DNA from 3 places in the Halomonas qinghailakensis genome. Region 2 is predicted to be linked to each of the others. Evidence: predicted binding sites of a transcription regulator. Region 2 holds the regulator's gene; each other region holds the start of a gene.
The links. The regulator FNR, encoded in region 2, switches genes on or off when oxygen is low (the NO sensors DNR and NnrR bind a similar motif). The targets are predictions, from matches to a motif close to TTGATNTANATCAA.
Positions count from the first base shown of each region.

Region 1: a site for FNR is predicted at 2,076-2,089, ahead of paaF (2,3-dehydroadipyl-CoA hydratase PaaF). Genes of this name have one in related genera too.
Region 3: a site for FNR is predicted at 1,420-1,433, ahead of ppk2 (polyphosphate kinase 2). Genes of this name have one in related genera too.

Region 1 covers NZ_CP096973.1:2,060,794-2,064,073, reverse strand. Annotated here, with positions in the region: gene paaY (phenylacetic acid degradation protein PaaY) at 1-92, opposite strand, end outside; gene paaN (phenylacetic acid degradation protein PaaN) at 104-1,780, opposite strand; gene paaF (2,3-dehydroadipyl-CoA hydratase PaaF) at 2,149-2,922, shown strand; gene paaG (2-(1,2-epoxy-1,2-dihydrophenyl)acetyl-CoA isomerase PaaG) at 2,939-3,280, shown strand, end outside.
Region 2 covers NZ_CP096973.1:2,381,596-2,384,875, forward strand. Annotated here, with positions in the region: gene M0220_RS11060 (3'-5' exonuclease family protein) at 1-352, shown strand, start outside; gene ttcA (tRNA 2-thiocytidine(32) synthetase TtcA) at 419-1,387, shown strand; gene fnr (fumarate/nitrate reduction transcriptional regulator Fnr) at 1,384-2,136, opposite strand; gene hemN (oxygen-independent coproporphyrinogen III oxidase) at 2,195-3,280, opposite strand, start outside.
Region 3 covers NZ_CP096973.1:1,686,871-1,690,150, forward strand. Annotated here, with positions in the region: gene rph (ribonuclease PH) at 1-211, opposite strand, end outside; gene M0220_RS07960 (YicC/YloC family endoribonuclease) at 355-1,233, shown strand; gene ppk2 (polyphosphate kinase 2) at 1,512-2,594, shown strand; gene M0220_RS07970 (histidine phosphatase family protein) at 2,713-3,280, shown strand, end outside.

The sequences.
Region 1 (3,280 bases), 320 kb from region 2:
ACAATCACATCCCCAATCAATACTGCGGTTGGGTGGACATAAGCCGTCGGATGCACCACCGGTGTCACCCCTTCAAGTCGATAGTAAGGCATAACCTTCTCCGTTAGTTTGATTGGCCGTGGCGACGGCTTTGCACCACCACAAAGCGGCTGGCAACAAAAGCTTGGTTACATAAAGAGGCATTCGCCGCTGGATTACCGCCAGTGGCGTGAAAGTCACTGAAAGCAGCCGACTGGTTGACGAATATGCCCCCGTCCAGGTTCAGAGAAAGCGGAGCGGCCACATCCATCGCCAGCTCTTCAAGCTGGTCGGCCACGGCCTCATCGGTGGTGTAGGCTCCGAGGGTGATTGCGCCCTTTTCGCGAATCACCTCACGCGCCAGTTCAATGCTATGCGCGGTGCTGTCGGTCGCGACGATAAAGCTTATCGGGCCAAAGCGCTCCTCACTATAGGCAGCCTTTTGCGCTGCATCCACCTTGAGGATAAGCGGCGTGTGAATGCGGGCGTCAGAGTATTGAGCGTGTTTTCGTGACTCGCTATCCAGGACTATTTCGCCCAAACCACGGCACTCATCAATCCGTGCTTGCGTGTCTACTGACTGCAGGGCACCTAACACCGTGCAGGCGCGGTCATTGTCACTCAGAAACGCCTGAACAGCTTTCGCAAGCGCTGCCGCCACGTCGTCAAAACTGACATGGCCATCCGCTGTGGCAATACCGCTCTTGGGCACATAAATCGCTTGAGGGGTCGTACACATCTGACCAGAATAAAGACTCAGCGAGAAAGCCAGGTTCGCCGTGACCGCTTTAAGGTTATCTAGGCTATCAATAATCACCGTATTGATACCGGCTTTCTCGGCAAATACCTGGGCCTGAGTGGCATTCTCTATTAGCCAGTCACCGAAGGCATTGGAACCGGTGAAATCGATCAGTTTGACCGCAGGTTCTAGCGCCAGCGTTTTGGTCAGCGGGGCATCTGCCGTATCGGGTACCAAACTCACCAGGCAGGGGTCAAAGCCTGCTTCTTCCAACACTTCCTGTGCAACGCGGGTGGTTATCGCTACTGGCAGAATAGCGCCGGGGTGCGGTTTAAGCATCACCGGGTTGCCGGTTGCCAAACTGGCGAACAGCCCAGGATAAGTGTTCCAAGTGGGGAAAGTTGAACAGGCCACCACCAACGAGATACCCCGCGGCACAATGTGGAAACGCTTACCCATGACAATGGGATCATGCTTGCCTTGGGGCTTAACCCACTGTGCGGTAGCAGGAATCTGCGCCATCGCTTGCCAGGCATAGGCCACGGCTTCAAGGCCGCGATCCTGAGCATGCGGCCCACCTGCCTGAAACGCCATCAACGGCCCCTGACCACTAGTATGCATCACCGCCTGGGCGATCTCCGGGCTCATGGCATTAAGGCGCGACAGAATTTCCAGACAGACACCCACACGTGCTTGCGCCCCAGCCTCCCGCCAATCACGCATTGCCACTTGCATGGCCGCTATCAGTTCGTCGGGGTTTGGCTGCTCATAATTAATGCCAAGCTCAAAGCCATAAGGTGATATTTCACCACCCACTTGCTTTGTACTGCCCACACTATTAAGTGTAAATGGCTGATTAAGCAGTGCCTCGAAGTTAGCAGGGGCCGCTTTAACAGCATCTTCGGAGTATTTGCGCATGCTTTCTGGATAAGGCGTCCAGAAAGTACGGGTGGCAATTGCTTCGACGGCCTGCTCTAGGGTCTGGCGATGAGAATCGAACATCTGCTGCGCTGATTGCGTCATGGGGCGCTCCTGCACTCACTTATTTTTTTGATACGTTATAGACAAGAAGACTATCTTTCCCGTAACAAAACATCAAACGCTTTCCCTGGCACCGCTTGTTTAACAATTAGCCCACCACGATCAATAAACTCGATATACACGGGCTAAAGATCACTTTTCGAGCCAATTTTCCACCTTTCATACCATGGTCTAATAACTAACATTCCCCCGCTATAAATACATACAAACCGTTGTTAACAAGGCATAAATCATCAAAAATGCTGATAAGCGACACACTAATAACAATCAAACAATATTGATGTGTATCAAAATAAATCTATACTCGGCAGATATTCATCCTGTGCGCCACAGGCCGAACTGAGGTAACAATGCCCACTACTCTAAAAATAACTCCGCCCCTGGAAGGCGTTTTATGCATTACGCTGAATCGCCCTGAAGCACTGAATGCGCTGAATACCCAGCTGCTTGGCGAACTCGCCGACACCCTGAACAGCGCCGATTGTGATGACAACGTTCGCGCCGTGGTGATCACCGGCAGTGCGAAAGCATTCGCCGCCGGTGCGGATATTAATGAAATGGCTGAGCGCGACCTAGTCGGCATGTTGGAAGATCCTCGCCAGCACCACTGGGCCACCATTACGCGTTTTCGCAAACCAATCATTGCTGCCGTTAACGGCTACGCCTTGGGCGGTGGCTGCGAGCTAGCCATGCATGCCGACATCATTATTGCCGGTGAAAGTGCCCTGTTCGGCCAGCCTGAAATCAATCTGGGCATCATGCCCGGTGCTGGTGGTACCCAGCGTCTGCTTAGAGCGGTGGGTAAATCACTGGCTACCCAAATGGTGCTAACTGGCGAGCCAATTTCTGCTCGCCGCGCCCTTGAAGCAGGCCTAATTAGCGAGATTACCCAGCCCGAATTAACCCTTGAGCGCGCCATGACCATTGCAACGCGTATTGCCGCCAAGGCACCGCTGGCCGTGCGCTTAGCAAGGGAGTCGTTACACAAGGCGATGGATACCGACCTAGCCACTGGCCTGCGCTTTGAACGCCATGCGTTCACCTTATTGGCGGGCACCGCCGACCGCGAAGAGGGCATTCGCGCCTTCCAAGAAAAACGACCTGCCACTTTTCAAGGGCACTGACACAAGGATATTACCCATGAGCCAAGCGCCCCTGCTTTACACCGTGGAAGATGGCGTCGCCTGTATCACGTTGAACCGCCCCGACAGCCTGAACAGCTTCAATACCGAGATGCATGCCGAAATGCGCAAGGCGCTAAAAGCCGTGCGCCAAGACTCAAGCGTTCGCGCTTTGTTATTGACCGGTAACGGCCGCGGCTTCTGCGCAGGTCAGGACCTTTCCGACCGTAGCGTCGCGCCCGGCGAGCAAGCCCCCGACCTCGGCGAGTCGCTTGAAAAACGCTACAACCCTATGTTGCGCGCCCTTAAAGATATGCCGTTCCCGACCATTTGTGCGGTGAATGGTGTGGCCGCAGGTGCG
Region 2 (3,280 bases):
TGCGACTGACAAAGTGCTCATGCCTAACGCCGAGCATCTTGGGGCGTTGGCTGAATTTATTGGTAATCGGCCGCTAATTGGTTGGCAGTTAGAGCGCTCGTTGGAACACCTGAACCATCTGTTCAAATTAGGGATAGGATTTGGTTTGCCTAACGCCCAGGTCGATGTTGGAAAGCTGCACTATCGCCAGTTACGCCGGCTACATCCTCAGAGTGAGATGCGTAGTCAGATTGCAGAAGCATTAGCTTGCTGGCAAATGCCAGTTTTCCAATGGATCGGCGTATTGGGGGATGCAACGGCGAGTGCTCTTTTGTATCTACGTTTGCAACGTGAGGCAGCTCGGCACGTTTAGCGTATTATTCCTATTAACGTTGAATTAGCCCGTTTATGTTGGGTGCAGGGAACGAGTATTGTTAGAATGCCCGCTGCTTCTTCTACCATCGGCAGTGCCCACATTATGCTATCACCTGATTATTTTGATCCCGCAGCGTCTGAAAATACTTCTGCAGACAAGTGTTCTGTTGATCACCTTCAGGCGCAGTCCGACCATCACGATGCTAAGCAGAAGCGTGAATTCAATAAGCTGCAAAAGCGCTTACGGCGAGAAGTCGGCAATGCCATTATTGACTATCAGATGATTGGTGAAGGTGACAAGGTGATGGTGTGCCTGTCTGGTGGCAAAGATAGCTATACGATGCTGGAAATACTGCTCAACCTACAGCGAAATGCACCGGTTAACTTCTCTTTGGTCGCTGTCAATATGGATCAAAAGCAGCCAGGTTTTCCAGAGCATGTGCTGCCCCAGTATTTGGATAAATTGGGTGTTGAGTACCACATTCTAGAGCGTGATACGTATTCAGTGGTGAAAGAGAAAACCCCAGAGGGCAAAACGACCTGTGCGCTTTGTTCTCGATTAAGGCGTGGTTCACTTTATGGTTTTGCTGAAGAGATTGGTGCGACAAAAATTGCGTTAGGGCATCATCGTGAAGACATTTTGGAAACACTGTTTCTAAATATGTTCTTTGGAGGCACTTTAAAAGCAATGCCACCTAAGCTTTTGTCAGATGATGGCAAAAATATTGTCATTCGACCCCTTGCCTACTGCAAAGAGGCTGATATTGTGGAATTTTCCAGGCTAATGGAATTCCCCATTATTCCTTGTAACTTGTGTGGCTCTCAGCCCAATCTTCAGCGACAAATTGTAAAAGATATGTTGGCCGAATGGGATAAAAAGCACCCAGGGCGTCTAGAAAGCATGTTCAAAGCGGTGACCAATGTGGCGCCTTCACAGCTAGCAGATCGCCAGCTGTTTGACTTTACAGGGCTAGAAGCCAAGCAGGCGGCGCTGATGGAGCGCCGTATTCAAACGCTTAGCGTTGAGTCTTAGCGTAGAGCAGTCGGCTGCTCTTCTTCTTCAGCCAGTGTAATAAGACGCTGCATATCTAAAATATTAACCTCGCGCCCCGAAACCGCGACCACTTCTTGCTGTTGAAAGCGACTAAGAATTCGGCTGACCGTTTCTACCGCTAAGCCTAAGTAATTACCAATGTCTGCGCGGGACATAGAAAGCCTGAAGCTGTAAGGCGAGTACCCGCGCCGGCGAAAACGGTCTGAAAGCGTGACTAAAAAGCTGGCCAAGCGCTGATCGGCAGTTTTGCGTGATAACAAGCGCATCATGCGCCGATCGTCTCGCAGCTCTTTACTCATACTGCGATATAGCTGTCCACGCAGTTCCGGAAGTTCTTCAGAAAGTAGATCCAAACGATCAAACGGAATTTCGCACACTGTGGTAGTTTCCAGGGCAATCACGCTACCGGGGTAGTGCTCTTCATCGATGCCGTCCAATCCGACCAGTTCACTGGGCAGGTAGAAATTTGTCAGTTGATCGTTGCCATTACCTTCGCTGGTCACCTGTTTTAGACTGCCTGAGCGAACGGCATACACACTGGTAAAACGGTCGCCCTGACGAAACAGTGGCTCGCCTTTTTTGAGTGGTGCACGGCGACGGATGATCGCATCAAACTGGCTCATGTCTTCAAGTTCTAATGCGAGCGGTAGACACAGTGAGCTTAAGCTACAAGTTTGGCAGCGTGCTTCTTGCAACAGTGAGCGTCGTTGGCTGACGGGGTGTGGCATATCATTCTCCCTTTCTCGTTAGCCATGATAGGCCCTGGGGCAAGACGTCTCAAGAAGCTTACACAATCTTTGAGTAGCGTTGGGTCGACTGATCCGCGAGGCGAGCATCAAAGGCCATTGCTAGATGGCGAATCAACAGCCGACCAATAGGGGTGGCGCTAATCATTTGCTGATGAAAAGTGACTAATCCATCTTGTTCAGCGTTACGCAGCTGTTCAAGAGCAGTGGAAAAATAGTCGCTAGCATCAATGTTCCAACGCTTTCCTATGGCTGCTAAATCAATGCACATATCGCACATTAGCCGCTCAATGACGTCTCTGCGTATTAGGTCGTCCTTATTTAACCTTAATCCTTTGACGGTTGCCAGCCTACCTTGATCTAAAGATGTTTCGTATTGATCAAGCTGAGTCGGATTTTGTGCGTAAACATCGTCAATCCGTGAAATGGCGGAGACGCCTAATCCAACTAAATCGCACTGTGCATGGCTAGAGTAACCCTGAAAATTGCGCTGCAAGGTTCCGTTGCGCTGAGCAATTGCAAGACTATCATCTGGGCGCGCAAAGTGATCCATCCCGATATGCACATAGCCTGCGTTAGTTAGCATCTCAATGGTGGTATGCAATATTGCCAGCTTCTCGTCAGCGTTGGGGAGGTCTGCTTCATTGATACGTCGCTGAGGGGCAAAACGGGTGGGCATATGGGCATAGTTAAATACTGACAGGCGGGCAGGATTTAATTCGATAATCTGGCCCAGTGTTTCAGCAAAGCTTTTTTCCGTTTGAAAGGGCAGCCCATAGATTAAATCAAGATTGAGCGAGCGAAAGCCAAGGCGGTGCGCTTCTTCCATGAGTGTTTCAGTAAGCACCCGGGGCTGCACACGGTTAATCGCTTTTTGTACCTGCGGGTTTAAATCCTGTACGCCCAGGCTTAAGCGGTTAAAGCCAAGCGACTGCAAATGGCGCAGGGTAAAGACGTCTGCTTCGCGGGGATCAATTTCAATCGCGTAATCGCGGTCCGCTGAACCAGATAAACCAAAACGGGCGTCGAGGCGATCAATCAGGTCTCCCATTTGTGCTAAAGAAAGAAACGTGGGAGTACCACCGCCCCAATGCAACTGCTGAACTGGGCGCGATGTGTCTAAATG
Region 3 (3,280 bases), 690 kb from region 2:
GCATGCCGTACTCAGCGGTGATCCAACCCTGATTTTTGCCACGCAGCCAGCGCGGTACGCCCGCTTCCACACTCGCATTACACAGCACTTTGGTATCACCAAACTCCACCAGTACCGACCCTTCTGCATGGCGGGTGTAATCGCGGGTTATGCGAATTTCACGGAGCTGGTCGGCTTCACGACCGCTAGGGCGAACAACATCAGGACGCATAACACCTCACATCAATTTATCAGTGGAAAAGCCCACCATTGTACACGTCAGCGACGCCGTTGATGGGCCTATTCAAGGCAGACGTATCTACCAGCACAAGATCGGGTAGACTGACCTAAATGCGCGATGAACAGGAATTTTTAATGGCTAACCCACGCCACGTACACAGCATGACCGCCTTTGCCCGCACCGAGCAGGCCGCCCCGTTTGGCACCCTGCAGGTGGAAATCCGCTCGGTGAACCAGCGCTATCTGGAGCCGCACTTTCGCCTACCCGACGCCCTGCGCGAGCTAGAGCCGGTGCTGCGCGATGCCCTACGCACACGCCTAGCGCGAGGCAAAGTCGAATGTAGCCTGCGTTTTGAAGCCGCGGAAACCAACCAAGCTCCTGCGGTAAATGTGCAACGGTTGAAAGAGATTGCCGATGCCCTGGCCGCTATTCAGCAACAGGTGCCCAGTGCCGTGCCGCCCACCACGCTGGCGATACTCAACCAGCCCGGCGTTATGGAAACCCAGCACCTTGATCAAGACGCCATTAAAGCCGCTGCCAAAACGCTGTTTGACCAAGCGCTAGACGAGTTGATCGACGCCCGCGCCCGGGAGGGCGAAAAACTCGCTGAGATGATCACCACCCGCCTAACGGCTGTAAGCGAGCAGGTAGCCACCGTGCGCAGCCTGCTGCCGCAAATTTTAGAGCGCCAGCGCGCCCAACTATTGGAACGCTTAGACGTCGCCAAAACCGAACTCGACCCGCAACGCCTGGAAGCCGAATTGGTACTGGTGGCACAAAAAGCCGATGTAGATGAAGAGTTGGATCGCCTAACGGCGCACGTACAAGAAGTCAGCCGCCAGTTAGCCCAAAAAGGCCCCAAAGGCCGCCGTCTGGATTTCCTAATGCAGGAACTCAACCGCGAAGCCAACACGCTATCGTCAAAATCGGTAGTCGCCGAAACCACCCGCTGCGCGGTGGAGCTAAAAGTATTGATTGAGCAGATGCGAGAGCAGATTCAGAATATTGAATAACCTTTAAAGCTGCTCGGCTGGCGTCATTATTTAGTAAGAGGGCTCTAATGTAAAAGCATGCCCAGTGGCTAAGAGTAGAGTGAGTTCTCCAGAGTGGCAGCGCTAACGATGGTTAGCAGTAAGACCGATGAGTCTTTTGGTTTAAACGTAAACGATATCTCCGTTCTAGTTCTATTAGAACAGTGATTGATGCGTATCAGATTTGTTTAATGAGTATTACGGTACGATGCTCTTTAAAAGGCGATTAATACCGTGTTGCAAAAGAGGAAGAGGCTGTCATGGTAAAAACAAACACAACCAATAGCGACACGTCACCCCAGGCGAAGGCACCAGTACCATGGGTGGATGAATTTAGCGTGATGAAAAAGACCCATGGCGCACAGGAAGCCCAAGCTGCTGCTATTGCCGATATTTTGGGTCTCAAAGGCCCGCTGCCTGAGTCTCATGAAGAAACGCTAAAAGCCGTGGCAGACATTATTGATGGGGCGTCACTTGATGATGTAGCCGAACTGAAAAAAGCGCTGACGCATTGGAAGCAGTTTGATAAAGGCCGCGCAGTGTCTAAAGACGAAGCGTTGGTCGAAAATTGGAGAACAGCAGCTTATCCGTACAAAAATCGTCTATCTCGCAAATCTTATGAAAAACAAAAGTACTACCTGCAAGTAGAGTTATTGAAGCTGCAGTCGTGGATTAAGAAAACTGGTCAGCGTGTCGTGATTGTGTTTGAAGGGAGGGATGCAGCAGGTAAAGGGGGCACCATTAAGCGTTTTATGGAGCATTTAAACCCCCGAGGATCACGAGTGGTCGCGCTTGAAAAACCCACTGAAACTGAGCAAGGCCAATGGTATTTTCAGCGTTATATCACACATTTGCCAACTCACGGCGAACTGGTACTGTTTGATCGTTCCTGGTACAACCGAGCAGGCGTAGAGCGAGTGATGGGGTTTTGTACTGAGAAGCAGTATCAAGACTTTTTACGTCAAGCACCTGAACTAGAACGCAATTTAGTAGGCAGTGGCCTCCACTTAATTAAGTTCTGGTTTTCGGTTAGTCGCGAAGAACAGCAGCGGCGCTTTAAAGAACGTGAGCTGCATCCGCTTAAGCGTTGGAAGCTTAGCCCGATTGACTTGGCATCGTTGGAAAAGTGGGATGAGTATACTGAGGCCAAAGAAACCATGTTTTTCCATACTGATCACTCAGAATGTCCTTGGGTGGTGATTAAGTCGAACTGTAAAAAGCGAGCACGCCTAAATGCTATGCGCTATGTGTTGAACGCTTTCAACTACGAAGGTAAAGATATTAATAATATTGGGGCTACTGATCCGTTGGTGGTAGGCCGTGCAGAGTTTGCTAATGGTTAGCGATTAAGCCACCTAGCTCTGCCGCTAACAATAACGGTTAAACGTTGGCCGTATTAATTGAGACTGAAACGTAAGGCGTCGCTGCCTGCTGGTCACCATCGACTGAGGATGCCTCACTATGCCTATTTTACGAGCTCTCTTTTGCACGCTTCTCGTCGGCATTCTCGGCATACCGCCTAGCAATGCTTACGCAAACGAAACCACCTGGCAGGCGCTGCAAGAGGGAGGGCTGGTGATTTTGATGCGTCACGCACTGGCCCCTGGCATTGGTGACCCGGCTGGGTTTGAGCTTTCTCAGTGCGACACCCAGCGTAACCTTTCAGCCCAGGGGCGCGCTCAGGCTGAGGCAATTGGTCGTTCATTTCGTGACCGGGATGTGCCTATTGCCTTGGTGTATTCGTCTCGTTGGTGTCGGGCACTGGAAACCGCTGAGCTAATGGCGTTGGGCCGCGTGGAATTAACCCCCTGGCTTGATTCGTTTTTTCGCCAGCGCAGTGAGCGGGATGATCGCACGCAGGCGGCCAGTGAGCACACTGCTGCTTGGCAGGGTCCAGGCAATTTGTTGCTGGTGACTCATCAGGTCAATATTACGGCGCTCACAGGCGGCGGAGTGAGCTCAGGCGAAATGATCGTTGTGCGCCCAACGGGCGATTCGTTTCAGGTGGTGGGCCGATTAAACGATAAGT